Regions from separate parts of the Ensifer sp. Root423 genome, predicted to be linked through region 4. Evidence: predicted binding sites of a transcription regulator. Region 4 holds the regulator's gene; each other region holds the start of a gene.
What was found. The regulator LexA, encoded in region 4, represses DNA repair genes until DNA is damaged. The targets are predictions, from matches to a motif close to TGTTCNNNNTGTGTTCNG.

Region 1 (7,947 bases), on a different contig from region 4:
ACGTCCCTTGCCTGCCACGACTGGGCCTGAAGGCTTGACGACGGCGTTGGAATGCCATGTTGCTTGGGATTGGCGCGAACCTGCTTTCACATCTTATTGATGCCAAATCAGGACGTTAGGCGGTACATGTCATTGCGGTGCGCTGGCTGAACGCGCCGGGACATGTATGAGTTTACTCGGGATGGGAGCGAATGGACGACAACAACATCATCAAATTTGAACGACCAAAGCCGAAAAAGGAGGCGAAGCCGGCCAGCCCTGTGCCGCGGAAGGCGTTGATTTGGCTGGCACTGATAGCCGCCTTGGTTGCGGTGTGGTCGTACTATCAGTTTATCGCGCCGCCGAGCTTGCCAGGCTAACAACGCTACAGACCGGCGGTTGGCGAGCGGCACGCGCTCCTCGCTTGGTCTGTCTGCAGACACGAGCGCACAATTCGCGAGCTCGCCACCGCCTTCGCTCACTTCCACATGGAGCGCATGCGGGCGCCGACGTCGATGCGGATCTGCTTGGCGCTTCGCTCGCTGGCGCTTGCCGAGATCTTCGGCCAGCTCGTCGTCTCGAAAAACTGAAGCAATGTCGCCGGGATGAAGCGGGTTCGCGAGGCGTAGACATGCCGGTCGCCCTGGGCGTTCTGGCCGTGGGTGAAGAAGCGCTGCGGCGTCACCAGGGAGAGATGATCGCGTGCCCGTGTCATGCCGACATAGAGCAGCCGCCGCTCCTCTTCGAGTTCGGCAGTTGTACCCACGCCGAGATCGGACGGAATGCAGCCGTCGACGACGTTGAGCATGAAGACCGAGCGCCATTCCTGGCCCTTCGCCGAATGGATGGTCGACAGGATCAGATAGTCCTCGTCGAGCAGCGGCACGCCCGCCTGGTCGCTCGTGGCATCGGGCGGGTCAAGGGTCAGCTCGGTCAGGAAACGTTCGCGGTTCTGGTAGCCGCCGGCAATCTGCTCGAGCTGCAGCAGGTCGGCCTTGCGCGTGTCGGCGTCTTCATGGATCCGGTCAAGATGGGGCTCATACCAGGCGCGCGCAGCGCCAATCTCCTGCGGCCATCCAGGCTCGGCCCGTCGCAGACCGGACACCAGGTCGACGAAGCCGGTCCAGTTCTCGCCGGTCTTGGCGGGAGGCGGGATCTCAGCAAGAGCCGCGAGTGGTTCCGGATCGGCGGCGATCGCATCGAGGATCTTTCCAGCGGTCTGTGGGCCAATACCGGGCAGCATCTGCAGCAACCGGAAACCTGCGACGCGATCACGCGGGTTCTGCGCGAAGCGCAGGACTGCGAGCAGGTCCTTCACATGGGCGCTGTCGAGAAACTTCAGGCCACCGAATTTCACGAACGGAATGTTGCGGCGGGTGAGTTCGACTTCGAGCGTTCCGCTGTGATTGGACGAGCGAAAAAGCACCGCCTGCTGCTTCAAGGCGATACCGATCTCGCGGCCAGCGAGAACCTGCTCCACGATGTAGGCGGCCTGATCCGCTTCGTCCTTGACGGCGACGAGCAACGGGCGCTGCTCCGATTGCCTGTCCGTCCAGAGGTTCTTGGTAAATCGCTCCCGCGCCAGGCCGATCACGCCGTTCGCAGCGGCGAGGATCGGCTGCGTCGAGCGGTAGTTCCGGTCGAGGGTGATGACGTCGGCAGGCTCGGGCGAAAAGGCGTTCGGGAAATCGAGAATATTGCGAACCGTCGCAGCCCTGAAAGAATAGATCGACTGGGCGTCGTCGCCAACGACCGTCAATCCGTGGCCGCCCGGTCTGAGCGACATCAGGATCGACGCCTGCAGCCTGTTGGTGTCCTGATACTCGTCGACAAGAACATGATCGAAGCGTCCGCCGATATCTTCGGCAAGCTCCGGATCGGAAACCATCTGCGCCCAGTAGAGCAGGAGATCGTCATAATCGAGCACGTTCTGCGCCTGTTTGGCATCGACGTAAGCCGCAAACAGCGCCTTGAGCTGTTCGTCCCAGCCGGTGACCCAGGGATAGGCCGACTTCAATACGTCGCCAATCGAGCTTTCAGAGTTCACGACGCGCGAATAGATCGAAAGGCACGTTCCCTTTGTCGGGAAGCGGCTTTCCGTCTTCGAGAAGCCGAGCTCGTGGCGCACGAGGTTCATCAAATCGGCGCTGTCCTCCCGGTCGTGGATCGTAAAATCCGGGCCGAGACCGATTTGTTCGGCGTAGATGCGCAGGATCCGGGCGCCGATGCCATGGAAGGTGCCGGCCCAGGAGAGCGCGTCCGTCATGACTGCAGCGTTGTCGCCAAGGACCTGGCGGCAGATGCGCGCGACCCGGCGGGTCATCTCGGCTGCTGCGCGTCGAGAAAAGGTCATCAGCAGAATGCGGCGCGGATCGGCACCGTTGACGATGAGATGCGCGACGCGGTGGGCGAGCGTATTCGTCTTGCCGGAGCCGGCACCGGCGATGATGAGAAGCGGGCCGCCGACCTGTCCTTCCGGCAAGCCGATACCGTGCTCGACCGCCTCACGCTGGCGGTCATTGAGTTTTTCGAGATAGGCGGCGCTCATGCGTTCCCGTTCGTTTTCGTCGCACTCAGTCACTGCCCGCATCGATTTGCATCCAAGAGTCGGGCAGGAACAAAGAAAGAACTAGCAATTTAGCATCCAGATGAAAACCCTGACGTCGCCGAGTTTTCGCTCCTGCAACGTCGGAATGTCACTCTTCCAAGGTTTTGATGACCTGCGAGATCGCCGATAGGCTTGATTGCTGCAGGTAAGGCCAATCGGCCGTGGATCGAGATCTGTCGCGGGTGATCGCCGGCTTATCGATCGGCCTATACCTATGGCTGTGCGCCGCACGAAGAACGCGCGACGGCTTGTGGCCTTATATAGTAGATTAGAAATATGCTCCGCTCCTGCGTCCACTCGAAAGAGGAAGAGCACATGGACGAACGGAGCGTTGAAAATACCTGCGAGGCCACCGGCTCGACCGCCGAATTGCAGGAGATTGCGCGCAAGCTGGCGTCGCTCGCCCAAGAGATCAGGTCAATTGCAGCGACCCCGCTCGGCGAGACGGTCGTACTCGACGAAAGCGGCGATGGATCGGAAACGGCAGTCGACTGATGTCGGCCGCGGGGCAGCGGCTTTACTTGTTCGGTACAGGCATTCATTCCTCAATTGGGAGATGGCCGTGATCTGCCTGCGCGCTTAGAACCAGCCTACGGTGGCGACCTTGGGATATTCGGGACGTCGATACGAGGCGACGCCTTCGAATATCCCTTGGCGCGTCAGCAGACGCTGGTGTCTGTTCAGGGGCAGCATTGAGCTCGTCACGCCACGACCGTCATCGTCATTTCGATGTAGGCGGCAAGGCACAGGGCTGAAGCCAAGATGCCCGGCGTTGAAGGCACGGCTTGCATTATTTTCGCGAAGAACATACCGCCGGCGATGAGCAATCCGCCGAAAAGCAGACCGTGTTCTGCAACAGCGAGGCCGATGGCGCAGAGGTTCACGGCACTCGCAACCATGGTGAGGGGCGCTGCGGCCAGCGCAGCGTTCGATTGAGCCAGGAAGATGAGCCTGAAACGCGGCCAGCTGAGGCCGATGGCGAGAACGATGAACACCAGGGAGATGCCCATCAGCATGCTCCTGCGAGAGTGCACTCGATCGATCCGGCCTGCTTGTCTCGGGCCGAAAACACGTCGCCGACAGCGATGAGGACCGGGTTGTCGTAGCCGATCTCCGCTATGCCCAAGGGCATTGTCGCGAGCGCGCCGCGCCAGCTGCGTTCCGTCGGACGGCTGACATCGCTCATGATCACGGCCGGTGTTTCAGGTGAACGGCCTTCGCCGATAAGCTTTTCGGCAATCAGCCTCGCCGTTCGGCCACCCATGTAAAAGACCGCCGTGCTGCGCGGATCGGCAATGCCTCCCCAGTCGACATCATCGGGCAGGCCGCCGTGGCGGGAATGACCGGTCACCAGCCGAAGCGACTGGGCATAGTCGCGATGGGTCAGCGACAGACCGAGACGGGAGGCCATGGCGCTTGCGGCAGTGATGCCGGGGATAACGTCGACGGGAATGTTCTCGCGGTCGAGATGGGCGATTTCCTCGCCGGCCCGGCCGAAAACCATGGGGTCGCCGGATTTCAGCCGCACCACGCGTTTCCCAGCCTTGGCGAGCTTGACCATCATGGCGTTGATGTCTTCCTGCCGGCAGCTTTCGCGGCCGCCGCGCTTTCCGACGAGCATGCGCTTTGCCTCCCGCCGGGCGAGTTCGAGCACGTCTGAAGAAACGAGGTCGTCGAAAAGGATGACATCGGCCGCTTGCAGCGCGCGCACGGCCTTCAGCGTCAGGAGTTCGGCATCGCCCGGTCCCGCGCCGACCAAAGTCACGTGACCGATGGCGGGGGCTCCCGCGAGCCTTTCGGCATCAGCAAAAAGCACCCCGCCTACGCCCTCCTCCGGCGTATCCATGGTCGAAAAGACGCGATCGGCAAAACGTTCCCAGAAGAGGCGGCGCCGGGGACCGGGTTCGATCCGGCGGTTCACCGCTCCACGAAGAGACTGGGCCAGCGCTGCCCAGGCCTTCAGGCTTTTCGGCAGCAGCGTCTCGATCTTGCGGCGGATCGTCTGGGCGAGGATCGGGGCGGCGCCATCGGTCGAGATTGCAACGATGACGGGCGAGCGGTTGACGATCGAGCCGAACTGGAACTCGCAGAAGTCCGGCTGGTCGATGACGTTGACCGGAACGCCCGCCGCGCGGGCGGCGGCGAAGAATGCCCGCGCCTCCGCCTGGTCCTCGCAATCGCCGACGGCGAGCGCGGCACCGTCAAGATCGGCGGGCGCCCAGTGCCGGCGGTTTAGCGTGACGCTGGCGGTGGGGTGTTGCGGGGTACGGCCGGCAAATGCCGCGAGCGCCTCGTCGTTCCCTTCAGCGTAAAGGTCGACGCGGGCGCCGCAGGCGGCCAGAAGCTCGACCTTCCACATCGCTCCGTCCGTTGCACCGGCCACCACGACGCGCCGGCCCTCCAGCGCCCAGAAGACGGGCAGCTTGGCGAGCGCCTCCATGCGGGCGGGTCCGTCACTCTGCGGCTGCTGCAAGACATCCATCGATGATCCCCCTGATTTCGGCGCGGCATGAGCCGCAATTGGTTCCGGCATTGAGCGCCACGCCGACGGCCTCGACGCTGTGGCAACCGCCGCGTACGGCCGCGACGATCTGGTTGACGCCAACACCGAAGCAGGAGCAGACGGTGGCGCCGGGATCCGGCTTGTCCGCCCCCGGACGGCCCGCGACGAGCGCGAAGCGCTTGCGCAGATTGGCGTGGTCAGCGCCGAGTTGTGCGATCGCCCAGTTGCGCGCGACGGCGACCGGTTCGCGCGCTAGGAAGAAGGCCGCGAGAAGCTGCGGACCATCGAAGAAGGCGAGCCTGATGTCGCCGGTCTGTGCATCCGCATAGCCGAGCGGCTCTACGCCTTGCGGGATCGCAAGAACGCGGCGGCACCAGCCGGCCCAGTCGTCCACCGGCTCGGCAAAAGCCAGTTCCAATCGCCAGCCGCCAGCCGCCTTCGCCAGCGCCCAATAGGCAGCATCTGGATCGACCGGCTTTGCCAGCGAGACAGCGAAGGCGTAGTGCGTCGCCTTGAACTTTCGCGCGGCGACCGCAATGTTCTTCGATGCCGGCTGGCCGGAAAGACGATCGGTGATCGGCGGCACGAGGACATCGATGCGTGCCTTCGCCGCAAACTGGTCGTTCCAGTGCATCGGCGCGAAGATGCTGCCGCGCGCCTGGCGCTCGGTGATGAGCGCACGCACGAACGCCTTGCCCTCAGGGCTTTCAATCTCGATAAGGTCGGCGTTGCCGACGCCGATCTCCATCGCATCACGCGGGTGCAGTTCCGCAAACGGTTCGGCGATATGGGCCGAGAGGCGCGCGCTTTTGCCTGTGCGGGTCATCGTGTGCCACTGGTCGCGGATGCGGCCGGTGTTGAGCGTGAACGGGTAATCGGCATTGGTGCGGTCGGTCTCTGCCGGGCGAACGGCCACGAACCGGCCTCTGCCGTCAGCGTGATAGAAGTTGCCCGCCGCAAAGAAACGGCTTTCGGCGCGCTTCTGGCCTTGCCGTTGGGGCCACTGGAAGGGCGTCAGCCCGTCGTAGTCCTCAAGCGCAAGATCGGCATAGGCGCCAATGTCGAAATCGCGGCTGCCGGCATTTTCGAAGGCCGAGAGCGCGGCATGTTCGCGGAAGATCGCGGCGGGCGCTTCGTAGGCGAAAGCATCGGTATGGCCCAGGCGGCGACCGACCTCGGCCAGTTGCCACCAGTCCGCCCGGGCTTCTCCCGGTGCGGCGAGAAACGCCCGCTGGCGCGAGATGCGGCGTTCGGAATTGGTGACCGTGCCGCTCTTTTCCCCCCAACCGAGCGACGGCAGCAGCACATGCGCGTGGCGGGCGGTATCAGTTTCTTTCAGGATGTCGGAAACCACGACGAAGGGACAGGCCCTGATCGCGGCCTCGACGGCGTCGGCATCCGGCATCGAGACGACGGGGTTCGTTGCCATGATCCAGAGCGCCTTGACGCGACCGTCTGCCACCGCCCGGAAGAGATCGACGGCCTTGAGCCCCGGCTTTTCGGCAATCTTTGGCGAACGCCAGAAGCGCTGGACGCGATCGCGATCACCGGCATCTTCGATCGCCATGTGTGCGGCGAGCATGTTCGCAAGCCCGCCGACCTCGCGGCCGCCCATCGCATTCGGCTGCCCCGTCAGCGAGAACGGCCCCATGCCCGGCCGGCCGATGCGGCCGGTCGCAAGGTGACAGTTGAGGATCGCGTTGACCTTGTCGGTGCCCGAAGACGACTGGTTGACGCCTTGGCTGTAGCAGGTCACGACCTTCTCGGTTGTCGAAAACAGCCGGTAGAATTCGCGCAACTGCATCGCCGGAAGGCCGGTCCGCTCGAGCACGTCGTCGAACGAAACACCGCCTGCTGCGAGCAAGGTATCACCGAAGCCGGCCGTATGCGCCGCGACATAGTTCTGGTCGACGGCATTGCTGGAAACCAGATGTGAGAACAGCCCGACGAAGAGCGCCACATCGGCGTCGGGCCGGATCGCGAGATGCAGGTCTGCGATATCGGCCGTCATGGTGCGGCGCGGATCGATGAGAACGATTTTGAGGCCCGGCCGTTTCGCCTTGGCGGCGGCAAGGCGCTGGTAGAGGACGGGGTGGCACCAGGCAAGGTTCGATCCGGTAAGTACGACCAGATCGGCCAGCTCCAGATCCTCATAGGTCCCGGGTACCGTATCCGAACCGAAGGCACGGCGATGACCGGCAACCGACGAGGACATGCAGAGACGTGAATTGGTATCGATGTTGGCGGAACCGACAAAACCCTTCATCAGCTTGTTGGCGACGTAGTAGTCTTCGGTGAGCAGCTGGCCGGAGACGTAGAAGGCGACCGAATCCGGGCCGTGTTCGGCAATCGTTTCCGCAAAGCGTGCGGCGACGAGGTCGAGCGCTTCGTCCCAGCCAGCCTGGCATCCGTCGATCTCCGGATGCAGCAGCCGACCGTCGAGGTCGAGGGTCTCGGCGAGTGCGGACCCCTTGGAGCACAGCCTGCCGAAATTGGCGGGATGGTCGGCATCGCCGCGCACGGCGACGGCGCCGTTGTCATCGACCGTCGCGATGACCCCGCAGCCGACGCCGCAATAGGGACAGGTGGTCTTGACCTCCTTTTCCATGGTCATTCCGCCGCAATCAGCAGGCTTTCGAGCGCAATGAACAGCACGCCGCCGTCAATACGCACCGGAATGGTGCGCACCGCGCCTTCGTCGGCCCCGAGCGCCTTGCCGGTTTCGAGCGAGATCGCCCAATTGTGCAAGGGGCAGGTGACCGCCTTCGCGTGGACGATGCCTTGTGACAGCGGCCCGCCCTTGTGCGGGCAATGGTCCTCGATGGCGAAGACCTCGTTTTCGGCTGTGCGGAAGACG
Region 2 (7,947 bases), on a different contig from region 4:
GCCTCTGACTGCGGCACGAGGATTCCGCGGACGCCAAAAGCCAACCGACCGACCCCACGACCCAGGAGATGCGGCGGACCTGAGCATCATGGGGTAACGAATATCGCAGAAGGCTGGATGCCCCCTCTTTCATGAGCATCACCTGAAAATAAAAAAAAATCAACGAATTCTTAATGCGCGGAGCGGTGCCGCTCGGCGCATGGTTAATTCTGTATCAGACCTGGACAGGCACACTGCATGATCTCTGCTGCCACCCAAACTCCCCGGTAGCAACAGGTGACGCGAGAATACAACTTTGAATGCAGGCCGCAAGAGGCGGGCAAAGAAATTCCCTGGGGTGCTTTGAGGCCAGAAACGCAGGAGGCGCAGCTCAGGCGGCGGCTGCCACCACCCGATTTCGGCCTTCGTGCTTGGCCTGATAGAGCGCCATATCGGCGCGCTTCAGCAGCGCTTCGGCCGTGTCGCTGCCGGGCCTGAGCGTGGCAATCCCCATGGACGCGGTGACCTTCAGGGGGCCGTCCGCCTGCGGGATCGCAAATGGCAGGCTTTCGATGATCGTGCGCAGACGCTCGGCGACACCGGCCGCCATTTCGGCTGACGTATCCGGCATCACCACGATGAACTCTTCACCGCCGAACCGGCAGGCAAGGTCGGCACCCCGCACCGTCGTGCGGATGCGATTGGCGAATTCCCGCAAGACTTCGTCGCCAACGTCATGGCCGTAGGTGTCGTTAACCTGCTTGAAGCGGTCGATATCGGTCATGCAGATGGACAGCGGCCGACCGCGCGCAGCAGCCCGATCCATCAGCAGTTTCAGGTGCGTGTCGAAATAGCGCCGGTTATGCAGCCCGGTGAGGCCGTCGGTGACGGCAAGCTCGATGGTTTGCTGCACGCTCGACCGCAGCCTGTCATTGCAGTGCTTGCGCCGGATCTGGGTCATCGACCGGGCAATCAGTTCATTCGGATCGACCGGCCGCATCAGATAGTCCGTCACGCCCAGATCGAGCGCGCGGACGACCAACTCGTCGCTGCCCTGCTCGGCGATCAGCAGGATAGGGATGAACCGGGTGCGCTCCAGGGAGCGCAACTGCGAGCAGAGGCGCAGCGGATCGTAGTCGTCGAAATTCGCATTGACGATGACGAGGTCGAAATTGTTCTCCGCCGCCTCGAACAATGCCGCCTGCGGATCGGAGATGACCGAGACCTCGGCAATCGGCTTGAGGGCGCGCTGCAGCCGCTCCTGCGACGAGCCGCGGCCATCGACGAGCAGGACGTTGCCGGGCTCGTCAGGCCGGTCCGCCCGGCCAACATCTTCAAGCCCGATCGTCTGCGCCGTCTGGGCCCGCAGGCGCAGCTCATCGCTGACGTTCTTCAGGCGCACCAAGCTCTTCACCCGCGACATCAGCTGCAGATCGTTGACGGGCTTCGTCAGGAAATCGTCGGCGCCGGCCTTCAGGCCACGCACGCGATCAGAAGGCTGGTCGAGCGCGGTGACCATGACAACCGGGATATGTGCCGTCTTCGGGTTCGCCTTCAGCCGTTCGCAGACTTCGAAACCATCGAGACCGGGCATCATGATATCGAGCAGCACCAGGTCGATGGGCGTCTTTTCGCAGAGCGCCAGGGCGGCATAACCGTCACTGGCCGTCAGCACGTCGAAGTACTCGGCAAGCAACCGGGCTTCGAGCAGCTTCACATTGGCCGGAACGTCATCGACAACAAGAATACGCGCAGTCATATCAATTTTCCCGCCGCTCAGGCATCGCCCAGGTAGGTTTTGATCGTCTCAATGAACTTCGGTACGGAGATCGGCTTGGAGACATAGGCTTCGCACCCGCCCTGGCGGATCCGCTCCTCGTCCCCCTTCATAGCAAAAGCGGTCACGGCGATGACCGGGATGACGTGTAGCTCGTCGTCTTCCTTCAGCCACTTCGTCACTTCCAGACCGGAAACCTCCGGCAGCTGGATGTCCATGAGAATGAGATCGGGCCGATGCTTGCGCGCGAGCTCGAGCGCCTCCATGCCGTTGCGAGTCTGGATCGTCGCATAGCCGGAGGCCTCAATCAGGTCGCGGAAGAGCTTCATGTTCAGCTCGTTGTCCTCAACAATCATCACCTGTTTGGGCATGTCGATCCCTTGCTGTCCATCGTCACCTTGCAAGTCTCCTCAGGACAATTAACGTGCGGAGCCGACGACTCGACCCATTTCCTCAACGTCAGAGATAGGCCTATTTGGTTGAAAAATAGGTAACTCCGCACGTAAAAACCATACGGGGACAAACCATTGAAGAGCGCCGACGAAATCGCCATCGACATTCTCTCCTGGCTTGCCGGCGAGCCTGAGCTTCTGTCCCGCTTTCTGGCGCTGACCGGCACGGACCCAACGGCGTTGCGCAACGCGATTGCCGAACCCGGCTTCATGGGCGGGCTCGTCGCCTTTCTGATGGACCATGAGCCGACCCTGATGGCATTCTGCACGGCGACCGGTACGGCGCCTGAAGACGTCGTGCGCGCCCATATGGCACTTTCCGGCCACGCAGGCTTCGAGGATTGAGGGTGGCAAACGCGCCGACAGCTCACCGCATCACGCTTGGAAACCGCCCGCTGATCGTCAGCGACATCGACGATGTCGTGCTTGAATTCATCAATCCGTTCAAAGCGTTCCTTGGGAGCTGCGGCCATGTCCTCCTGCCCCGATCGTTTCGCCTGACCGGCAACATCATCACCCACGCGGACGAGCAGCCGGTGACGGAGCCAGAGGTCAAGATCCTGCTCGACACCTTCTACGGCTCGCAGGATCGTTGGCAAACGCCCGCCGCCAAGGTCGTCGAGACCCTGGCCGCATTGTCGGAGGAAGCCGATATCGTCTTTCTGACTGCGATGCCGCCGCAGCACGCTGCGGTTCGTCGCGCTCTTCTTGACCGGCTCGGCCTGCCCTATCCGCTGCTTGCGTCCGAAGAGCCGAAGGGGCCGATCGTCCAAAAACTTCACGGCAGCCGCACCGTCCCCCTCGTCTTCATCGACGACATGCTTCGCAACCTGCGATCGGTGAAGGATCACGCGCCGACCTGCCTGCCGATAAACCTCATGGCCGACTCGGAGTTCAAGGCGCTCGCGCCGAAGCTCGACGCCGACATCCGCGCCGTCGCAGACTGGCCGGAGGCAGCCGCAGCCATTCGCGCGCACTTCCGCGGCTAGCCCGGATCGGCTGCCCGTCGGCGCAAATTCAGCCGCGCCGGCGCTGCGAAAGACGCGCCCGGTGATCCTTTTCAACGGCGACAATTGCATTGTGATTTCCAATCGCGCCTCCTTGAGACTCGCTAGAGTAGAGCTTAAGGTCGCAATGTTCAATATTTGTTCCCGATATGCCCGACAGCGCTGCTCACTCTCCAGGCTTCTGCCGCGACTGCCTCAAGGAACAGGCGGCGTCGGTGCGGCGCTGCCTTGCCTGCGGCAGCCCGCGCATTCTGCGGCATGCGGAGCTCTATGACCTGACGCTGGCGCACATCGACTGCGACGCCTTCTATGCCTCGATCGAGAAGCGCGACAACCCGGAGCTTGCCGACAAGCCGGTGATCATCGGCGGCGGCAAGCGCGGTGTGGTCTCCACCGCCTGCTACGTCGCCCGCATTCACGGCGTGCGCTCGGCCATGCCGATGTTCAAGGCGCTGGAAGCCTGCCCCCAGGCCATTGTCATCAAGCCCAATATGGAGAAATACGCCCGCGTCAGCCGCGAGGTGCGCACGCTGATGCAGGAACTGACCCCGCTGGTGCAGCCGCTGTCGATCGACGAAGCCTTCCTCGAACTCAGCGGCACGGAGCGACTGCATCACGATCCACCGGCACGCACGCTTGCGCGGCTCGCCCGCCGGATCGAGCAGGAAGTCGGCATCACCGTCTCGGTCGGCCTCTCCTATTGCAAGTTTCTCGCCAAGGTGGCGTCCGACCTGCAAAAGCCGCGCGGCTTTTCCGTCATCGGCCAAGCCGAGGCGCTGGAGTTCCTGCGCGAGAAGCCGGTGACCCTGATCTGGGGCGTCGGCAAGGCCTTTGCCGCCACGCTGGAGCGTGACGGCGTGCGCACGATCGGGCAATTGCAGACCATGGAAGAAGGCGACCTGATGCGGCGCTATGGCACCATGGGGCAGCGGCTCTTTCGCCTATCGCGCGGGCTCGACGAGAGAGCGGTCGAAATCGACGGCGAAGCCAAGAGCGTTTCCGCAGAGACGACGTTCAACGACGATATCGCGCGCTATGACGACCTGGTCACGCATCTGCGGCGCCTCAGCGAGCAAGTGGCCCACCGGCTGCGAAAGTCGGAACTCGCCGGCCAGACGGTCGTTCTCAAGCTCAAAACCGCCGACTTCAAGATCCGCACCCGCAATCGGCGCCTGGATAGCCCTACCCGCCTTGCCGACCGCATTTTCCGCATCGGCCTGCAGCTTCTCGAAAAAGAGGCGGACGGAACGAAGTATCGGCTGATCGGCATCGGCGTCAGCGATCTCTCCGCCCCGGATCTCGCCGATCCGCCCGATCTCGTCGATCCCGCGGCCACCAGGCGCGCTGCGGCCGAGGACGCGATCAACAAGCTGCGCGACAAATTCGGCAAGGCGAGCGTCGAAACCGGCTACACTTTCGGCACCAGAAAACGCGATCCATGAGACCACAAGCGTGCTTGCCCGAGCAGGCACGCTTCGCAAAGCGATCACGCAACCTTGATCGACAGCCCACACAGCAGGATGAATTCCTTAAAGATTGAAGGCTAGGCTTGTTCGCCAAGTCACGTGTTGGGTTGAGTGTATGGTATCGCGTTTCGCTCTCACCGCCAGCGTCGTCGCACTGCTTTTGTCGCCGGCTACCGGCTTTGCAGGCAGTCGCGGGCCGCTGCAGATCATCGTCTCGAAAGATCAGCAATCGCTCGTCGTCTATGACGGCGACGCTGTCATTGCGACATCACCGGTCTCGACCGGCAAGGCGGGCCACACGACGCCATCGGGCATCTTTTCTATCCTGGAAAAGCGGCGTCATCACAAATCGAACATCTATTCGAACGCTCCGATGCCGTTCATGCAGCGGCTCACCTGGTCGGGCATTGCTCTGCATGGCTCCAACCATGTGCCGGACTATCCGGCGTCCCATGGCTGCGTGCGGTTGCCGAGCGAATTTGCTGCCTCGCTCTACAAGTTGACCGAGCGCGGCGTGCACGTGCTGATCTCCGACCGGCAGATAACGCCCTTGGAGGTCAAGAGCGCCCTACTCTTCCGCCCGGCCCCGATCGATCTCCAGCCGCCGCTTTCCGACGTGCCGCTCAGACCGGCGATCAGCCAGGCCGGCGATGCGCCGGTGGAAGTGGCGATGCGGGAGCCGCCCGGCGGCGCCAATTCGGCGCGATCCACCGAGGAGCCGATCCGTATCCTGATCACCCGCAGCGATACCCGCGACACCATGCGCGAGGTTCAGACGTCCCTGGATTTCCTCGGCTACGCGCCGGGCGCGATCGACGGCCATGCCGGGCCGGCGACGATTGCGGCCCTGCGTGCCTTCCAGGCAAGCGAAGGCATCGACGGCGACGGCAAGCTGACACCGGACCTGACCGACCGGCTCCTGCGCAAGGCCGGACGTACGCCACCGCAAAACGGCAAGATCCTCGTGCGGCAAGGGTTCAAGCCGCTCTTTGAAGCCGGGCTTACGATCGACAAGCCGGAAGAGGCGCTCGGAACGCATTTCCTCCAGTTCCGGCACAATGAAGAAGAAGGTGCCGAAGGCAAATGGTTCGGCGTCTCGCTCGAGGACCACCTGCCCGCCTCGACGAAGAAGCGGCTCGGCATCTCCACGGAGGCCGATCCCTTCGCCTATAACGGCATCCAGCGCACGCTGGCGCGCATGACGATCTCCGACGTTGTGCGCAGGCGCGTGGAAGCGTTGCTCGCCGAGGGCTCGTCGCTCTCGATTGCCGATGTGGAAAGCGGGTTGGAGACCGGTCAGGGCACCGACTTCATCACCATTACTCGGACACGTCCCGGCGACTGATCTGCGAGACCGGCAGACAAGCACCCGGCGAGCGTCCCGCCGCGGGTCGATAGGTTCCAAGCCGGCTCAATCGCCGCTCCACTGCAATTCAGCGGAGCCCCGCCTCGGATTACACCAGTTCGACGTCGATGACGCCCGGCGCCGAGCGCAATGCTGCAGCGATCTCCGGCGAAATCCGGAACTTCTCGTTCAGTTCAACCTCGATCTCGCGCTGGCCATTGTCCTTGATGACGACGAAGGAGACGAGCCCGTCGCCCTTCGTGTTGAGGTGCGAGGCGATCGACTTCAGCGGCCCGGAATCGCGCACATAGACGCGCAGCGCCTTCTGCAGTTGCAGCGATTCTTCTTCGAGCGACCGCAGCGTCTGGATGCGCAGGCCGATGCCTTCCGGCCGCTCTTCCGCCGCCACGGTCATGACCAGCGACTTGCCGGGCTCGAGCAGGTCTCGATACTGGTGCAGCATCTCGGAGAACAGTACCGCCTCGAACTGGCCGGAGGAATCCGAGAAGGCGATGATTCCCATCTTGTTGCCGGTGCGCGTCTTGCGCTCCTGCTTCGAGGTTACTGTTCCGGCGAGCCTTCCGGCCGTCGCCCCCTTCTTCACAGCGCCTGCGAAATCGCCGAAGGTCTGCACGCGCATCTTGGCGAGCAGCGCATTGTAGGTGTCGAGCGGATGGGCAGACAGATAGAAGCCCAGAACCTGGAACTCACGGTGCAGCTTTTCCGAGGCAAGCCACGGCGTGTAGGTCGGAAGCGCAATGCGCTCCGGCCCGGTGGCCGCCCCTGCGCCGAACATGTCGCTCTGCCCGCTCGTCTTGTTTTCCTGAGCCCGCTGGGCAAACCCGAGAATACGATCGAGCCCGCCGACCAGCTCCGCCCGGTCGTAGCCGAAGCAATCGAAGGCGCCGGCGGCAATCAGGCTTTCAAAAACGCGACGGTTGAGCAGCTTGGGGTCGATCCGGAGGCAGAAGTCTTCGAGGCTTGCGAAGGCCTTGTCGCCTCGAACCTCGACGATGTGCTCGACCGCTGACTCGCCCACGCCCTTGATCGCTGCAAGCGAGTAATAGATGCGGCTTTCGCCCGTCTGGAAGTGCCGGAACGAGGTCTGTACCGACGGGGCGATCACCTCGATGCCCAGACGCTTGGCATTCTGGCGGAAGTCGTTGACCTTTTCGGTGTTGGACATGTCGAGCGTCATCGACGCCGCCAGGAACTCCACCGGATAATGCGCCTTCATGTAGGCGGTCTGATAGGACACGATCGCGTAGGCTGCCGCGTGCGACTTGTTGAAGCCGTAGTTGGCGAACTTGGCGAGCAGGTCGAAAATGAGGTCGGCCTGCGGCTTCGACACCTCGTTCTTGACGGCGCCGTCGACGAAACGGGCGCGCTGCTTGTCCATCTCCTCCTTGATCTTCTTACCCATGGCGCGGCGCAGAAGGTCGGCCTCGCCGAGCGAATAGCCAGAGAGCACCTGGGCGATCTGCATCACCTGCTCCTGGTAAACGATAACGCCCTGCGTTTCCTTGAGCAGGTGGTCGATCTTCGGATGGATCGACTCGACCTCTTCCTCGCCATGCTTACGGGCGTTATAGACCGGGATGTTCTCCATCGGGCCTGGGCGATAGAGCGCCACGAGTGCGATGATGTCCTCGATGCAGTCGGGCCGCATGCCGATCAGCGCCTTGCGCATGCCGGCACTTTCCACCTGGAACACGCCGACCGTTTCGCCGCGCGACAGCATCTCGTAGGTCTTCAGATCATCGAGCGGGATGCTCGCGAGATCGACCTCGATGCCGCGCTGCTTGACGAAATCGACCGCGACCTTCAACACCGTCAGCGTCTTCAGGCCGAGGAAGTCGAACTTGACGAGACCGGCCTGCTCGACCCACTTCATGTTGAACTGGGTGACCGGCATGTCGGA
Region 3 (7,947 bases), on a different contig from region 4:
CCGGTTCCTCGACCAGCGAGGAAACGACCTGTCTTGCCACCAGCGGCTCGGCGTGGGTCGCCGTCAGCGACATGATTTCGATCCCGAAGCCCGGATCGATCGTCTCGATCCTATCAGTGATGAGCCGGATCAGGCGCTTGGCGTCGCGAACGGGCGTCGCGGTGCCTGCGCGGATCGCCTGGCAGGTGTTATCAACGCGATGGAAGAGAAGGTCGACGCGCCGCGCGCCGAGGCCTCTTTCTTCCAGTACCAGACAGAGCGCGCCCACAAGCTTCGCGGCATAGCGCGCAATCGTCTCGGCGGCCGCAATCGGTTCACCGAAGGAACGGCGAACTTCGATAAGCTCAGGCGTGCGGACCGGATCGATCGGCTCGGCAACCTCTCCCATGGCCTGGTCGATGCGACGGCCAAGTTCGGGTCCAAATCGAAGGGCAAGCGGCGCCCGCGGCACGCCGGCCACCTCACCGATCGTGTTGAAGCCCAGCACGCGAAGGCCATGGACGATTGCAGGATCGAGGCGAAGCGCTGCGACGGGCAGGTTACGGATGGTTTCCTGCTGCGCCCCCGGAGCGACGACCAGCGTCGGATGAGCGAGAAACCGGGCGCCGGCATGGGCCGCCCCCCAGGTATCGGCAACCGCAGCCCGCGCCTCGATGCCGGATCCGAAGAACCGGTTGACCATGCCTGACAGCATCAGGTCCTCGCCGCCATGCAGGTGATCGGCACCGGTCGTATCGATCACCAGGCCATCGGGCGGATCGGCGGCTACGATCGGCGCATAGCGCTGCAGCGCCCAGAGCGCCAGGCGTTCGAGCGCTTCTTGATCGGCGGCCGGATCGGCGTCCATGACGACAAGACCTGCGACGAGCGCCTGGGCTTTCGTGGCGGCCATGCGGGGTCTCAGGCCTGCGGCAATCGCCGCGGCATTTACCGAGAGCACCACACGCCTTCGCTGTTCGCGACCGACGAGGACGAGAGGCGTTTCAGCCGGCGGCGCTGCGTCGCCGAGCTTGCGCCTCAGGCGATCCGTGGGCCAGCTCGGAAGGAAGAGCGATACGACCCTTGGCATCTGGGGCCTCCACTTCGAAATCTGCACTTTCGCCGGCACGGCAGCGGATGAGTTCGACGAGCCAGCGCGCGCGGCCGACGCCTGGAACCGGCAAGGGGACGGATGGCAGGACGGACACGCGCCAGCGCGTGACCGATGCCGTCGGCTGCCCGAAATCCGAGGCTTCGGCCTGTCGTCGCCAGCGGCGGATCGCAATGCCCAACGTGCCGGAACTCTCGGCTGCAAGCTGCAAGCGGCGCGAGGCGGTCATCGAAAGGCGCGCGAGCTCGCCGACGACGGCACCGAGGCCGCCGTGGCGAAGCCCCTCTTCCATGCAGGAAAGAAGCGCCTTTTCGTCGCCGGCCTCCACATAGATGACGCGGCTCGGCGAAAGACCGACTTGAGCCAGCGCCGGCGCGAAGAGATCGGGCCGCGTCACACACCAGAGCACCTTGCCTTTCGAGCGGGCGGCAATGCCCGCGCAAAAGAGAGCCGCCGCCGCACCGTCGATCGCACCGTTGCCGCCGCCGGCGACCTCATGCAACGAGCCGAGTACAAGCCCCCCACCCGGCAATCGCCGATCAATCTCGGTGACACCAAACGGCAGCACCTGTCGTCCACGGCCGCTTGCGCCTTCAAGGCGCTGGATGCGCTCGCGAAGTTCTGAGACGACGGTATTGTCGACTGGACGGGGCATTTTGGAAGGAACAACTCCTTAGGGCTATGCATTAGCGCTTCCTGTTGATATGTTCTCTATTTGTTCCTATTTGAGTTGCGAGTCAACGAAGTTCAGAAAAGAGACTGTTGATTGCGATCGAGACGCCAGCACGGACACGCTGCTTGGTGCAATGAACAGATCGAATGCCGGGGAACGGGGACAGAAGCGAGCAGTCGTTGATATGAAGCTAGGTGAGAAAGGGAGACTGAACTTTGTGCAATCTCTACAACATCACGACGACACGTGATGCCGTGATCGCATTCACCAAGGCATTCCGCGACAAGGCAGGCTGGAACCAGCCATCCTATGACGTCTACCCCGGCTATCAGGCGCCCGTAGTCCGCGTCGGCGAAGACGGAGAGCGAGAGATCGCGCGTGTCACCTGGGGCATGCCCTCGCCGCCCGCTTTCGTGAAGAACTACGATCCCGGCGTCACCAACATCCGAAACGTCGCCTCTCCGCACTGGAGACGCTGGCTCGGGGCGACCAGTCGCTGCGTCGTCCCCTTCAACTCCTTCGCCGAGCCGGATCCGGCGGCCAAGGTTCCCGGCGGTAAAATCCCCAATGCCTGGTTTGCCGGAACTAAGGAGCGGCCGCTGATGTTCTTCGCCGGCTTCTGGACGCCATGGAAGGGTGTCAGGCGCGTGCGCGATGGTGAGCGCGAATACGAGCTCTTCGGCTTCCTCACCACATCCCCGAACGAGATCGTCTCGCCAATCCATCAAAAGGCCATGCCGGTGATTCTGACCACACCTGACGAGGTCGATCTGTGGCTCACCGGATCCTGGGACGAGGTGAAGCACCTGCAGCGGCCGCTTCCGGGCAACTTGCTTGTTGTCGTCGAGCCTCCTGCTGCCCTGCCCGAAGAAGACCTGCTGCTATGACCAGTCGTTGGGTCGCGTGATCGGTGATGGAACGCTCTGAGCGCACGCGAAAGATCATCCATGTCGACATGGATGCCTTCTACGCCTCGGTGGAGCAGCGGGACAATCCCGTACTTCGCGGGCTTCCGATTGCCGTTGGCTTTGGCGAGGCGCGCGGCGTCGTGGCTGCCGCAAGCTACGAGGCGCGCAAATACGGCGTCCATTCGGCCATGCCGTCGGTCACCGCCAAGCGGAAATGCCCGGAGCTGAACCGCGCAGTCTCACAGCAGATCCACGCGATCTTTGCCGAATACACGCCGCTCATCGAACCGCTCTCGCTCGACGAGGCCTATCTTGATGTCACCGAGAACCTCAAGGGAATGGAACTTGCGACGGAGATCGCCGAGGAGATCCGCGCCAAGATCAAGGCAAGGACAGGCCTGACCGCTTCGGCCGGCGTTTCCTATAACAAGTTCCTCGCCAAGATGGCGTCCGACCAGAGAAAACCGGATGGCCTCTTCGTCATCACGCCAAAGAACGGTCCGGCCTTCGTCGAGGCGCTGCCCGTCAAGAAATTCCATGGCGTCGGTCCGGCAACCGCCGAGCGCATGCACAAGCTCGGGATTGAAACGGGCGCCGATCTGAAGGATCACGATATCGCCTTCTTGCAGCAACACTTCGGAAAATCGGGACCTTACTTCTACTGGATCGCCCGCGGCGTCGACGAACGTCAGGTGAAGGCCGACCGGGTGCGCAAGTCCATCGGCGCGGAAGACACGTTCTCCGTGGACGTCCATGATTTCGAGACCGCCAGGGCTGGCCTCGAACCGCTGATCGAAAAGGTCTGGCGCTACTGCGAAGGGAACGGTATTCGCGCCAAGACCGCGACGCTCAAGGTGAAATGGGCGGATTTCACGCAGATCACTAGGAGCAAGACAACAGCGGCACCGATCGCAAGTACTGCAGAGCTTGCCGCGGTCATGACGATGCTGTTGTCTCCACTCTTCCCTGCCCCAAAAGGCATTCGGTTGCTGGGCGTGACACTGTCGTCACTCGATGAAGCAACGATCGAAAGCAAGCCACAGCTTGCCTTCGCGCTCTAAAACACCTTGCTCGTCCGCCAGGACACCGAACGACCGAATGAGGGTTGGCGATCAACTATCGGAAATCGTGATCACCGAACGGGCGGCCTTTGCAGGGAACCTTATTCAGTAAACTCTTAATTAACCATAACCTTGCAAACTGTGTTCAGTCGCCAATCACATTGCAGCGTACAGCGACAACTCAGAACCGTAACCCCGCCCACGGGTTACGGTTTTGCCCATAAAGCCAGGCACCTCTCAACCACAAGCGCAAGGTTAAGCGATGAGTTATGACTGGAGCGGCGCGCGGCATCGCCGGATGAAGGTTGCACGTCTTGGCGCCGCGCTCACTGTCGCGGCCACCGTCGTTGCCGTTGTAGTCCAGGTCATGGGAAGTGCGCTCTAGAGCGACGCAATCGCCGTGAACGGATGAGTTCGGCTCATCGATACGATGACCAACTCTGCGTCCTTGTTTCCCGAAGAGGAAAGGTTCGAATATGATCGACTGGAATACGGACGGTCACGGCAACATAAGGGCATCAACGGTCGTCGGCTGGAACACTGCAATCGACGAGACGGGCGAGCTTTTCCTGAGGATCGAATTCAGCGCCGATCCGGATCTCGAAAACGTGTCGGCGCTGCAGTTCAGATTGACCGCGCAGCAAGCAATGCAACTTGCGGAAAGGCTGACGAACACTTATCGGCAGTCCTCGACGGCGCGCGAGTGCCCAGACCAATCTTTGCTACTGACGTCGCAGGGGCGCCCCGCGCCATAATGAATGGACAGACCAGAAAGGGGAAAGGACGTGGCCACCCGCAAAGAAATCGCCGATCGTGTGATTGCCAAGTGGCAAGCAAGGGGCATTGCAATTGACCACACCGCCGAGTTCCAGGCTCTGCTCAGACTCTGGATTGCGGGTGACATTTCCATCGATGACATCCGGCGGAGGCACCTGAAAATGCTGCGCGAACGTGCCCGAACGGCAAAGCGCAATTAAACGACGAGACAGGTCTTGTGGCATCGCCGGCTAATGTTGAGCCCAACGACGCATCGCCACGGCAAACCCGCTTCCGGTTTATTTCACGGATAGGACGACCAGGCCTGCAATTGGGTCGGTTACGCCGAGCCCTCCTCCGAGGTCCTCGAGCGTCTCACGAAAGCTGTCAAGCGTGGCGACCATCTGCGGCCGGCTCGCCACCAATGCTTCCATGCTCTCCCATTCCGCGATAATGCAGTATCGTCCCTCGCCAGCCTCGATGATGTTGGCATGACGCAGACCCGACCAGCTTTGAGCTATGTCCCGGTGAGCGCCGAGAAAAGCCTCAGCCATCCCCGGCTTGACCTTGAAGCGGACGACATTGAATGCGGTCATGAGCGCCTCCCTGAGCCTTGTTCTGCCTTTGATAATCTGCCGTCCAAATTGCGCTTTTGGCTAGAGCCTGCACCCGTGCGGCAAGGTCGTCGGTAACTGGTTCAGCAGCAACGAACGCCGTGTTGCTGGCGAGGCCGCGACCGCTGCGTTTTTGTCCTTGGCGACGACCCAGCCGTCAGGTTTGCCTCTTGGCCAAATCCAATCAGCTGCCGGACACCATAAGCGGTATCGGCAATGCCGTCTCGGCCTCGTCGAGGATTTCGAAAGTGAATTTGCCAGATGCATCGACCTCAACCGAGTAGCTGAGGCGATCCTGCACGCGGTTGTTCTCGTCGAAGGTCAGTACCTTCGGCTTCAAGGAAGTAAGCCGGCTTTCGTCGAGGTAAACGGAGTTGCATATAAGGATCTGGTCGCCGGGCTGGCATGTGCGTGCGGCCGCACCATTGAAATGCAGCACCTAGAACCGCGTTCACCGAGGATGACGTAGGTGGAGATGCGCGCCCCGGAATTCTTGTTCCAGATCTCGACGAACTCCATCGGCAAGATGCCGGCCTCCTCACAGTGGTCCGGGTCAAGAGTGATCGACCCATGATAGTTGAGGTTCGCCTCGGTGACATAAATGCCATGGAGCTTCCCTGCGACCAGGTTTCTCATGCTTTTTCACACCTCGCGGTTGATCAGGTTTCGTCGCGCCCTGGCGCTGCCGACGAGGCAGAAATCTTCGCGCACGGACAATCGCCAAGCGGAGAGAAGGCCCCGCCGGGGAAGGCGGGGCAAGGTTCGCACCCAGATGGCTCTCTGAACGCGGGGAAGAAAAACTCCATCGGCCAAGCCGATGCGCTCAGATACGAACAAAGCCGCCCGCAAGGAAGGTCGCTTTCGACAATTCCGGTACGGCTTTGCTAATATATCAACCGGCTCGAATGACGATCCTAATCGTGTCGGCACCAGCTTTTCCCCTCCCGCGTTGTCGCAATCCGTACGGCGTATGTACTAGCCCGCCCCCCGACACGACTAATTCAGTTTATTTTTCAGCCCGTTAGCTGCCGAAGGAGGATATTTAGCGCTTCTTGAGATACCTTCGACGGTTCCGCTATCGGTTCGCCTGCAGCCAGGAACAAACCGCATTTTCGCATCGTTTTACGACCGCGCCGGATTTTCTCGAACATGAATGGCCGATACGGCACGCAGCTATGAGCGAGCAATCATGACGTGTCGAGGTCCCTAGGAGCGTGGGGCTATCCGGCCCAGCGTAGAGCGTTTGCGCGGTGTCGACACACCGACTTCGGGAACTATTCCGGGATTCCGCGACGCGAGTTTGCATCCGCATCAATGCTAAAGAGTGGATGCTGCGCGCCGCAATTTTCCGAAAATTTGACAGCCAAGAGCGGAAAAACGAGAATTCCGCTCCACATGTCAAAGTTAATTTCCAATGCGCCTCCAACGGCGCATTATGAGACTATCGCTGGACTTTAAGAAGGGCTCCGGCGGCTGGGAGATCATATGCGCTTTCGCCCTAAGGGAGGGATTGCGCTATGCTTTCTCCACGCCAATCTGGATACATTCTTCCTCAAGATTTTACGGTCGTCTCATCGGTCTTTGATAAGGTCGCAATTGCGCGAGCAATAAGCCGCGAGAGCGAGGAGGCTGAACGCTTGGCCCGATATGCGCTGGAACTGTACATGACCGGCACGCGTAATGAGTTGGACCTCGAAGCGCGCTTAAAGGAATTCTGCGACCCGATCGACTATGGGATGGCGGCCGGTGGAGGTGGAACCGTCGGAGATTTGTTGCCCGACTTGTCGGCATGGGCACGAGCACTGACTGCCTCACCAAGCACGGCGACCAAAAGATCAGACGTTTAATCGAGATGGTAAACTTCGACCTTCTCCGCCCGCTCGCCGACGCTCTTAAATGAGGGATGGCGCAGTTTCGCGTCCTGCGTCCACGCCCGATACTCGACCTCGGCGACTAGCAGCGGTTCGGAGAAGATCGCGCCCCTGCGCTTGAGTGCCACCGGTGGCCGCTTAGCCGGGATCGCGTCGAGCAGTTCGCGAAGCTGCACCGACTCGTTGTTGCTCCATCCCGTTCCGCACCCGCCGACGTAGACGAGCTCGTCCCCCTTCCTCGCCGCCAGAAGCAGGCGGCCGATCGCGCCCGGCATCGTCGAGGGCTCATATCCTATGATCACGAACCAATCGCGCCAAGCACATTTAACCTTAAGCCATTCCGGCCGGCGCCCGGATCGATAGGGCGCGTCCCGCCGCTTCGCGATGATGCCCTCAAGGCCGAGTTCGCAAGCTGCGCGGAAGAACTCGGCGCCGTCAGCCTGGACTTCCTCGGAGAAACGTATCGCGCCAGCCCTACCGGCGACGATCGGCTCGAGCAGTTGCCGGCGCTCGCTCAGGGGCATCATCCGAAGGTCCTGGCCGTCTAGATAGAGAAGATCGAAGGCAAAGAAGATGATCTCTCCGGCATCGCGCAGGCTCGGCCTTCTCCCGACCACGCGTTGCACCAACCCGAAATCCGAGCGTCCCCGGTCGTCGAGAACAACCGCCTCGCCGTCTATGATCATGGTCGCATGGCCGAGCTCGCGCGCATCGGCGACGACGGAACCGAACTTCTTAGCCCAGTCATATCCGCCGCGAGTGATCGCCCTCACCTCGCCTGGCTCGACATGGATCGCCAGCCGATACCCGTCCCACTTCACCTCAAAGGTCCACTCCGGACCTTTCGGCGGCTGATCGACGAGGGTAGCGACGCATGGCTCGACGCGCCGCGGCATCGGTTCGGGCAGCGGCGTGGAGGTTGGTTTCTTTCTAAGGGTTCTAGCCATTCAACGTTGACGATTTGCTCGTCTCTG
Region 4 (7,947 bases):
GCTGCCTCGTCCTCGTCATGATACTCGCCGGCATTGACGAGCAGGATGCCGACGATCGCCATCGAAAGCCCGAGCATTTCGCGTCCGGTCAGCACATGGCCGAAGACGAAAACCGAAACCAGGGTGATGATGGCGACGCCCGAACCTTCCCAGATCGCATAGGCGACGCCGACCGATATCGTCTTCACCGCCTTTGCCAGGAAGACGTAGGAGAGTGCGATCGAGACATACATGACGATGTGGCCGAGATAGGAGCCGCTTTCGGAAGCGGCCTTCATCACCGTCAGGCCCACCACTTCGGTCGCGATGGCGAGCGCGAGGAAAAACCATGCAAGACGCATGCTGTACCTTTGAACAGAAACTTGGATCGACCGCCTCTTAAGCGCTACGGGTGACGCGGTAAAGACGCGCCGTGCGCTTCACTCGAAGACGATCTGCCGGACGTCGATGTTGCGGGCACGGAACCCGGCCTCGCAGTAGTAGAAGTAGAACTCCCACAACCGCTTGAAGCGCAGGTCGAAGCCGAGCGGCTCGATCCTGTTCCAGACCGCCCAGAACCGCTCCCGCCATTCGCCGAGTGTGCGGGCATAGTCGACGCCAAAGCCGAAGTCGTTGATCATCCGCAGGCCGACATTGCGGCCAAGCTCGACCAGATGCTCGCGCGTTGGCAGCATGCCGCCCGGGAAGACGTATTTCTGGATGAAATCCGGATTGGAACGATACTCCTCGTAGGATTCGGGCTTGATCGTGATGATCTGCAGTCCGGCCTTGCCCCCGGGTTTCAGGCACCGCTTCAGCTGCGAGAAATAGGTTGCCCAGAATTTTTCGCCGACGGCCTCGAACATCTCGATCGAGACGATGCGGTCATAGGTACCCTTTTCTTCACGATAGTCCTGGAACTTCAATTCGACCCGGTCGGCAAGGCCCGCACGCTGCATGCGTTCGCGTGCGAAGGCCAGTTGCTCGCGGCTGATCGTCAGCCCCGTGACCTTGCAGCCGATTTCCGTTGCCGCGAACTCGGCAAAGCCGCCCCAGCCGCAGCCGATCTCAAGCACATGATCGCCGGTGCGCAGGTTCGTCGCTTCCGCGAGCGCGCGGTATTTGGCTTTCTGCGCTGAGCGAAGATCATTGGCGCCCGTTGCATAAAGCGCAGACGAATAGGTCATGCTCGGATCCAGCCATTCGCTGTAGAAGGCGTTGCCGAGGTCGTAATGGGCCGAGATGTTGCGGCGCGCGCCGGAGTGGGTGTTGGCATTGCGCCAGTGCAGGAACTTGTCGAAAAGGCGAAGGAGCCCGCGCGCACGGTTCGGAAAATTCCTGCCGATTTCGGCGTTGACGAGGAACAGTTCGAGAAAGGCGCCGACATCGGGACTGTCCCAGTCGCCGTCGATGTAGCTTTCCGCAGCCCCGATGGTGCCGCCCGAGATAGCACGCTGCGGCAGGTTCCAGTTGTTGAGGTTGAGGATGGCGCTGGGGCCGGCCCTGGCGCCTTTGATCACCAGCCTGCGGCCGTCTGGCGTGGCGAGCATCAACGTTCCCACCTGAAGGTGCACCAGGGCGCCAAGCACCATGCGCGCCTTGAGCGGGAAATCCCGCACGGCCGTCGCCAGATTTTCGGAAGATAGCTCCACCGCACCGGCAAATGCAGCAAAATCGGCTTCCAGGTTACGCATACACCACCCCCTCAGCTGTTGCATCCGTAACGTGAGCCTAGCCGCAATCGGGCGAGACGCCAACTGAGGAATTCTACCGGAGGCTCTACGTCTCCTCGGAGAGTCCCGCTGCGCTTGTGATCTGCCGGAAGGCTGCCAGTGCCCGATCGCGGGCAAGGGCATGGTCGACGATCGGTTTCGGGTAGGTCGTGCCGAGTTCGATGCCGGCTTCGGCAAGGGTCGTGGCGGGCGCTGCAAAGGGGCGATGGACATAGCGCGGGTGGAGGCGCTCCAGCTCCGGCACGAAGCGCTTCACATAGAGACCGTCGGGATCGAATTTCTCCCCTTGCAGGACCGGGTTGAAGATGCGGAAGAACGGTGCGGCGTCCGCGCCCGATCCGGCGACCCATTGCCAGCTTGCGGCATTGTTGGCCGGATCCGCGTCGACCAGCGTGTCACGGAACCAGGCTTCTCCCTTGCGCCAGTCGACGAGCAGGTCCTTGATGAGAAAGGAGGCGACAATCATGCGAACGCGATTGTGCATGTAGCCGTGGCGCCATAGCTGGCGCATGCCGGCATCGACGATCGGGTATCCGGTGAGCCCTCTGGTCCATCGAGTAAAATCGTCCTCGTCGTTCAGCCAGTGGAAGCGGTCGAATCGACGGTCGAGGTTGCGGCGGCCAAGCTCCGGATAATGAAACAGCAGATGATAGGAGAATTCGCGCCAGGCGAGTTCCTTGCGGAAGGTGGCCGCCCCTTCGCCGCTATCGGCCTGGGGCCCAGCTGCCGCATGCCAGGCCTGCGCCGGCGAAATTTCGCCAAAGGCGAGATGAGGCGAGAGCAGGGATGTGCCATCCGCGTCGGGAATGTCGCGGCAGCGTTTGTAGGCGTCGAGCTTCTCATCGACGAATTCTTCGAGACGGGTGGCCGCACCGTCTTCGCCCGGCGTCCAGACCTCGCTGAATGTCGCCGCCCAGTCCGGTTTCGTCGGCAGCAGCGACCAGTCGTCAAGGCGTTCCGATCGCGGCCATGCTCCCGGGGCTGCGATATGGTGCGGCCGGTCGATCGGCGGTGCCAGCTCGTTTTTCAGTTCGAGCGCGCGCCAGAACGGCGTGAACACGCGGTAGGGGCCGCCCGTCGTCGTCAGCAGCCGCATGGGCTCATGCAGCAATTGTCCTGCAAAGCTCTCCGTGATGATTCCCCGCTCGGCCAGCGCCTTCTTGAGCGCGGTATCCGTGGCGATGCCGTTCGGGTCGTAGCGCCGGTTCCAGTAGATGCGCTCCGCACCGCTTGCGCGCGCAATCTCGACAATCACGTCAAGCGGCGCGCCTGATCGAAGAACGAGGCGAGAAGCGTGCCGCGCGAGACTTGCGCCCAAGGCCTCGAGCGAATGGTGCAGCCACCACGCCTGCGCCGCCCCGAGCGCACCGTTGCCGCTGTCGGCGGGTTCGCGAATATAGAGGGGAATGACGGCTGCCTCGCCGGCGGCAGCCGAGAGGGCGCGATTGTCGGCCAGGCGGAGATCCTTGCGGAACCAGACGATGATGGGCGGCGCCGCGGCCTTTGTCATGAAGAACCATCGGGAGGTTGGGGATTGATCACCTGGAGAACATAGGTGCAAAATGAAAAAGAGCCATTCGCATCGCTGCAAATGGCTCTTTTAGAAAGTGGCTCCCCGGGCCGGATTCGAACCGGCGACCTGTCGATTAACAGTCGAATGCTCTACCGCTGAGCTACCAGGGATCATCCGCGCCGTGTGCGCTTCAGAAGTGAGGCTGCTAATACGCATGCTTTTCTGATTTGCCAAGCGCTTTTTTCAAAAAAAATGACAAGTTCCGTTGCGAGGCTGTGGAGAAGTCCCCAATTGTGGGAAAACACGCCGGATAGGGAATGATGAATAAAAACAGGAAGCAGACGCATTTCGGCATTGATCCGCAAACACGACAGATCGTGCTGGGAAAATGGCGTATCGCGTTGCCCGACTCGCCCCTGCTGCGCATCCTGCTGGGTTCGCTGCTGGTGTTTTGTGGTTTTCTCGGTTTCTTGCCCGTGCTGGGCTTCTGGATGATACCGTTGGGCCTGATCGTGCTTTCCCACGACATTCCCTCGGTTCGCCGCCGCCGTCGTCGTCTGGCCGTCTGGTGGGCGCGCTGGCGCGGGAAGGCCAACTCGTCGAACGGCTCCTGAGGCGGACGCCGATTTAACGATCTTGTTGTCGAGGGCAGGGCGGTCGGCAGTTTTGGCCGTCCCGTAGCAATTCCGAATCTCTCAACAAGGGCCGTGGCCGCGCAGGCGAATGACCGGTTCCTGGCGGTCTTCCCCTCTGTTGGGGTGCCCTCGAAAACTTTTCGGCAACCCATCAAACGCATAATGCGGTCTCGAATCAGGATGGGGACCGATGGCCAAAGCCACTACGAAACGTCGACGCCGCAGTTCGGGCCGAAGCACCAGCAAACAGGGCGGCATGGCGCCGTGGTATCTGGCCGCAGCGCTCACCCTTGGCGGCGTCATGGCCTACGACCATCGCGCCGAGTTGCGGCACTGGCCGGTGGTTTCCGATGTCATGGCCTTTGCATCGCGATCGGAAACGAAGCCGAAGCCTCAGCGCGCGGTTCCTGAAGCGCAGGAGCGCGTTGCCCAGCAGGCGGATAGGCACAAACCGAATCCGAAGCCCAACCCGGCGACGAAGGTTGCCCTGGCCGCCCCGGTGCCGTCGGTGAATGTCGGCGTCACGCCGCCAACCCCTCTCGTGCGGCCGAATGAAGAGGTGAAGACGGCATCCATCCGTACCGATCAGTTCTATTTTTGCGGCATTCGCAACGACAACTGCGTGATCGATGGCGCGACCTTCGTCTTCCATGGCGAGACGATCCGCGTCGCCGATGTCGATGCGCCGCGAATCCGCCAGGCAAGCTGCGACAAGGAGCGTTCGCGCGGCTTCTACGCCAAGCAGCGCCTGCGCGAATTGCTGAATGCAGGCGACTTCAGGCTGATCTCGGCGGGAGGGCGATCAGATGCCAAGGCCGGCGAGAAACTGCGCCTGGTCACCCGCGGTGACCAATCTCTTGGACGTGTACTCGTTTCCGAGGGGCTCGTGCGGCCGTGGGAAGGGCGCCCGACGCCCTGGTGCTGAGATCAGCTGGGAGACGATCGGCGGACATCGTCGATCGTTCTGTGGAAAGTATCCGTCCTGCAAATCGACGGCGCGTTTTTCAGAAAATGCCTCTTGCGGTTTTTCTGCAATCATTCTAAATCCGCGCCAACGCTTGGTTATCCGAGCTGTGAGGCCTCGTGGCGGAGTGGTGACGCAGAGGACTGCAAATCCTTGTACCCCGGTTCAATTCCGGGCGAGGCCTCCAATAATCTCACCTCGTTAAATTTGGTTTGGCGTTCTGCCTTAGGGCAGCGCGGTAAAATTCGCGACACGTCCGCGCAAGCCACGTCGCCTATGCCTCCGTCGGATCTTATCGCTTCGGTGAATTCGGTAGAGGGGGAACGATGACTCCGCTGAGATCAACCGTATCGGTAGCGTCCGTCAACATTAAGAACGGAGGCAATGGCATCAATGAAAAAGAGACTGATCCTGACGGCGTTGGCGTGTTTTGCGGCGACCGCTATGGAGGCGCGCGCGGACGACCTGGTTTTCCAGCTGAAGAACAACACCGGCGCGGTACTGACGAATTTCTATACGTCGCCGGTCGGCGTCAATGAATGGGAAGACGATGTTTTCGGTCGGCAGGTCCTGAACCCCGGCGAGAGCATGGAGATCACCATTGCCGACGGGCGGGACGTCTGCAAATACGACATGCGATTCGAATTCGAGGAAGGCTCGGCCCTCGATACGACCGAGGACACGCAGGATCTCTGCGAACTCGGCGAATACACGATCCACGAATAAGCGATCTGGATTTCAGGTCGCCTTAAACGGAAAGAGCCTCGCCACTTTCAGTGGCGAGGCTCTTTTGATTCGGCGTTCTGCCTGGAATTCAATGGTAGCGGCGGATCAGCCCGACGAGCTTGCCCTGGATCTTCACGCGATCCGGTCCGAAAATGCGCGTCTCGTAGGCGGGGTTGGCCGCTTCGAGCGCAATCGACGCGCCCTTGCGACGGAAGCGCTTCAGCGTCGCTTCCTCGTCGTCCACGAGCGCCACGATGATGTCGCCGGGATTGGCCGAGTTGCCGTTGCGGATGATCACCGTGTCGCCATCGAAGATGCCGGCCTCGATCATCGAATCGCCCTTTACTTCGAGGGCGTAATGCTCGCCGCTGCCGATCATGTCGAGCGGAACGGTAATGTCATGGGTGTTGTTCTGGATCGCCGAGATCGGCACGCCGGCAGCGATGCGCCCCATCACCGGGACGGAAACAGACGTGCTTTCGGCGACCGGCGCCGGCTTCGGCGTGGCAGGAGCGGCGGCCGGCGGCTTTCCGAGGCTGCCCTCGATCACGCTCGGCGAGAAGCCCCTGCGCGGCTGTTGCTGGCCGGCGGCGTAGGCTTCCGGAAGCTTGATGACTTCGAGCGCGCGCGCCCGGTTCGGCAACCGGCGAATGAACCCGCGTTCTTCGAGCGCCGTGATCAAACGGTGAATGCCGGACTTCGACGCAAGGTCGAGCGCATCCTTCATTTCATCGAAAGACGGCGGTACGCCCGACTCCTTCATGCGTTCGTGGATGAACAGAAGCAATTCCTGTTGCTTGCGGGTCAGCATGGCACGTCGCTCCAGAGGCGTGAAACAAATCAAGAACAGACACTATCTGTTCCATATGTGTTCCGCAAGTGCCTAAAATTCCGTGAATTCAGGCAATTGGCTGCTTCTGTGGGGGGCGATTGGTCACTTTTGCGGGAGCGGGGCGGTTTTCGGCGACGGTTGCGTCCCAAAACAGCGCCGGGCAGGTCAATCGCGCGCGTGATTCGAACGAATCGCGGCTCTCTTCGCGGAGAGACTTAAGTCGCTTGCGAGGCCGAGCAGGCGTCTTCGAACTCCTTCACCGTTTCGGCGCTGTTGTCTTCCGGAAGCACTGCGTCGGCCGCATCGGTCGCAACGGGCGTATCGCCGTCATAAACGAAGGACTGGATGTAGAAGGCGAGCGCGCCCTTCCAAACATTGCGTCCATCGATCTGATGGCACGGCACGGCCCGTTCGAAATCGGTCTGGAGTTCATCCACCGTCGCGGCACTGAGCTTGACGTCAGGCATATTGGGCGATGCGACTATCGAAGCGAGAAGCAGGGCGGCAAGCACGGTGATCGTCCACTTGATGAAGGGGTGGGACTACGGGTTGGTAAACGATGTGAACCGCGCTTTCGTTCCGAAGTCCAGCAAGCATGGCGATCACTCTGCCATGTTCAACAGCTCTTTGCCCGCAGGCTGTGGCTGATTTGCGCCAGCCGCTCGATCTCAACCTCGTCTCGGCCGTTCTTCATGGACCGGCGCGGAGAATGCATCGGAGCTGCCAGCTTTCGCATCGGGCCTGGGGCGCGCAAAAATCCCTGCGGGGAAGGGCCTTCACCGTCTCGACAGGCCTCTAAAAAAAGATAACTTTGCGTGGAAAGTGGGGTGGTTGCATGCATAGATTGTCGTTGGTGGTGCTCGGCCTGTTGCTCACGGCTGGAGCGGCGTCTGCCGAAGAAGGGCGTTCGAATATCTGGAAACGGATCAACGCCTGGACGGTGGGATCCGATCGCTCCCTGGGCGGCTCGTGTTACGCGGCGACGAGCTATGACGCCGGCGCTATCCTTCGTATCGGCTTTTATCCGCGGGGATCGACGAACCTGGCGTTTCTTTCGATCGGCAATGCCGAATGGAAGTCCATCGAGCCGCAGCGGGAATACGATGTTGCCTTGCAGCTCGACCGTGGTCGTCAGTGGCCGGCCGTTGCGTTCGGTGTTGATCTGACCGGCGCCAGGGCCCTTGTCGTCAACTTTTCCAACACCGACTTCTTTACCGAATTCGTTCGCAAGAACACCTTGGCGCTGGCCTTCGAGGGGCGCGTCGTCGCGAGCCTCAGCCTGCGTGATTCGATGAAGGCGGTAAGCGAGATGTTCAAGTGCCAGGAGGCGGTGAGCGCCTTGATCCCGAATGGCGGTCAGGGAGCGGCGAACGATCCCTTTGCGGGTGCCGGTGGCAATGCGCCGAACAACGATCCCTTTGCCGGCGGCGGCCAGACCAAGTCGTCGAAAGATCCTTTCGCCATGTGATGGGCGCGTCCGCTTGCCGCAGAGAGGTGAATATTCCTAAAATATTGCCTGGGATCGGCTAGGTACCCTCGACAGTGACGGGGGGACCTATCAAAAT

Region 1: a site for LexA is predicted at 2,593-2,610, ahead of ASD01_RS04930 (ATP-dependent helicase). Genes of this name have one in related genera too.
Region 2: a site for LexA is predicted at 3,344-3,361, ahead of ASD01_RS18665 (DNA polymerase IV). Genes of this name have one in related genera too.
Region 3: a site for LexA is predicted at 1,796-1,813, ahead of ASD01_RS22975 (ImuA family protein). Genes of this name have one in related genera too.

Annotation. Positions count from the first base shown of each region.
Region 1 is NZ_LMEG01000002.1:218,820-226,766, reverse strand. Features, by position in the region: gene ASD01_RS35940 (hypothetical protein) at 192-359, shown strand; gene ASD01_RS04930 (ATP-dependent helicase) at 458-2,527, opposite strand; gene ASD01_RS04925 (hypothetical protein) at 2,903-3,082, shown strand; gene ASD01_RS04920 (hypothetical protein) at 3,289-3,603, opposite strand; gene cysG (siroheme synthase CysG) at 3,597-5,069, opposite strand; gene ASD01_RS04910 (nitrate reductase) at 5,041-7,698, opposite strand; gene nirD (nitrite reductase small subunit NirD) at 7,701-7,947, opposite strand, start outside.
Region 2 is NZ_LMEG01000019.1:47,731-55,677, forward strand. Features, by position in the region: gene ASD01_RS18645 (PleD family two-component system response regulator) at 371-1,738, opposite strand; gene ASD01_RS18650 (response regulator) at 1,756-2,127, opposite strand; gene ASD01_RS18655 (DUF3572 domain-containing protein) at 2,284-2,553, shown strand; gene ASD01_RS18660 (hypothetical protein) at 2,556-3,197, shown strand; gene ASD01_RS18665 (DNA polymerase IV) at 3,365-4,657, shown strand; gene ASD01_RS18670 (L,D-transpeptidase family protein) at 4,797-6,026, shown strand; gene dnaE (DNA polymerase III subunit alpha) at 6,136-7,947, opposite strand, start outside.
Region 3 is NZ_LMEG01000028.1:5,714-13,660, reverse strand. Features, by position in the region: gene ASD01_RS22980 (Y-family DNA polymerase) at 1-1,069, opposite strand, end outside; gene ASD01_RS22975 (ImuA family protein) at 984-1,745, opposite strand; gene ASD01_RS22970 (SOS response-associated peptidase) at 1,979-2,650, shown strand; gene dinB (DNA polymerase IV) at 2,677-3,732, shown strand; gene ASD01_RS22960 (hypothetical protein) at 4,209-4,487, shown strand; gene ASD01_RS22955 (hypothetical protein) at 4,518-4,709, shown strand; gene ASD01_RS22950 (antibiotic biosynthesis monooxygenase) at 4,788-5,084, opposite strand; partial or broken gene panD (aspartate 1-decarboxylase) at 5,287-5,738, opposite strand; gene ASD01_RS22940 (hypothetical protein) at 6,620-6,949, shown strand; gene ligD (non-homologous end-joining DNA ligase) at 6,946-7,920, opposite strand; gene ASD01_RS22930 (hypothetical protein) at 7,921-7,947, opposite strand, start outside.
Region 4 is NZ_LMEG01000015.1:63,280-71,226, reverse strand. Features, by position in the region: gene ASD01_RS16115 (SMR family transporter) at 1-341, opposite strand, end outside; gene ASD01_RS16110 (SAM-dependent methyltransferase) at 420-1,673, opposite strand; gene ASD01_RS16105 (cryptochrome/photolyase family protein) at 1,759-3,222, opposite strand; tRNA gene ASD01_RS16100 (tRNA-Asn) at 3,321-3,395, opposite strand; gene ASD01_RS16095 (hypothetical protein) at 3,546-3,839, shown strand; gene ASD01_RS16090 (thermonuclease family protein) at 4,051-4,785, shown strand; tRNA gene ASD01_RS16085 (tRNA-Cys) at 4,938-5,011, shown strand; gene ASD01_RS16080 (hypothetical protein) at 5,209-5,550, shown strand; gene lexA (transcriptional repressor LexA) at 5,639-6,361, opposite strand; gene ASD01_RS16070 (hypothetical protein) at 6,598-6,894, opposite strand; gene ASD01_RS16060 (hypothetical protein) at 7,218-7,850, shown strand.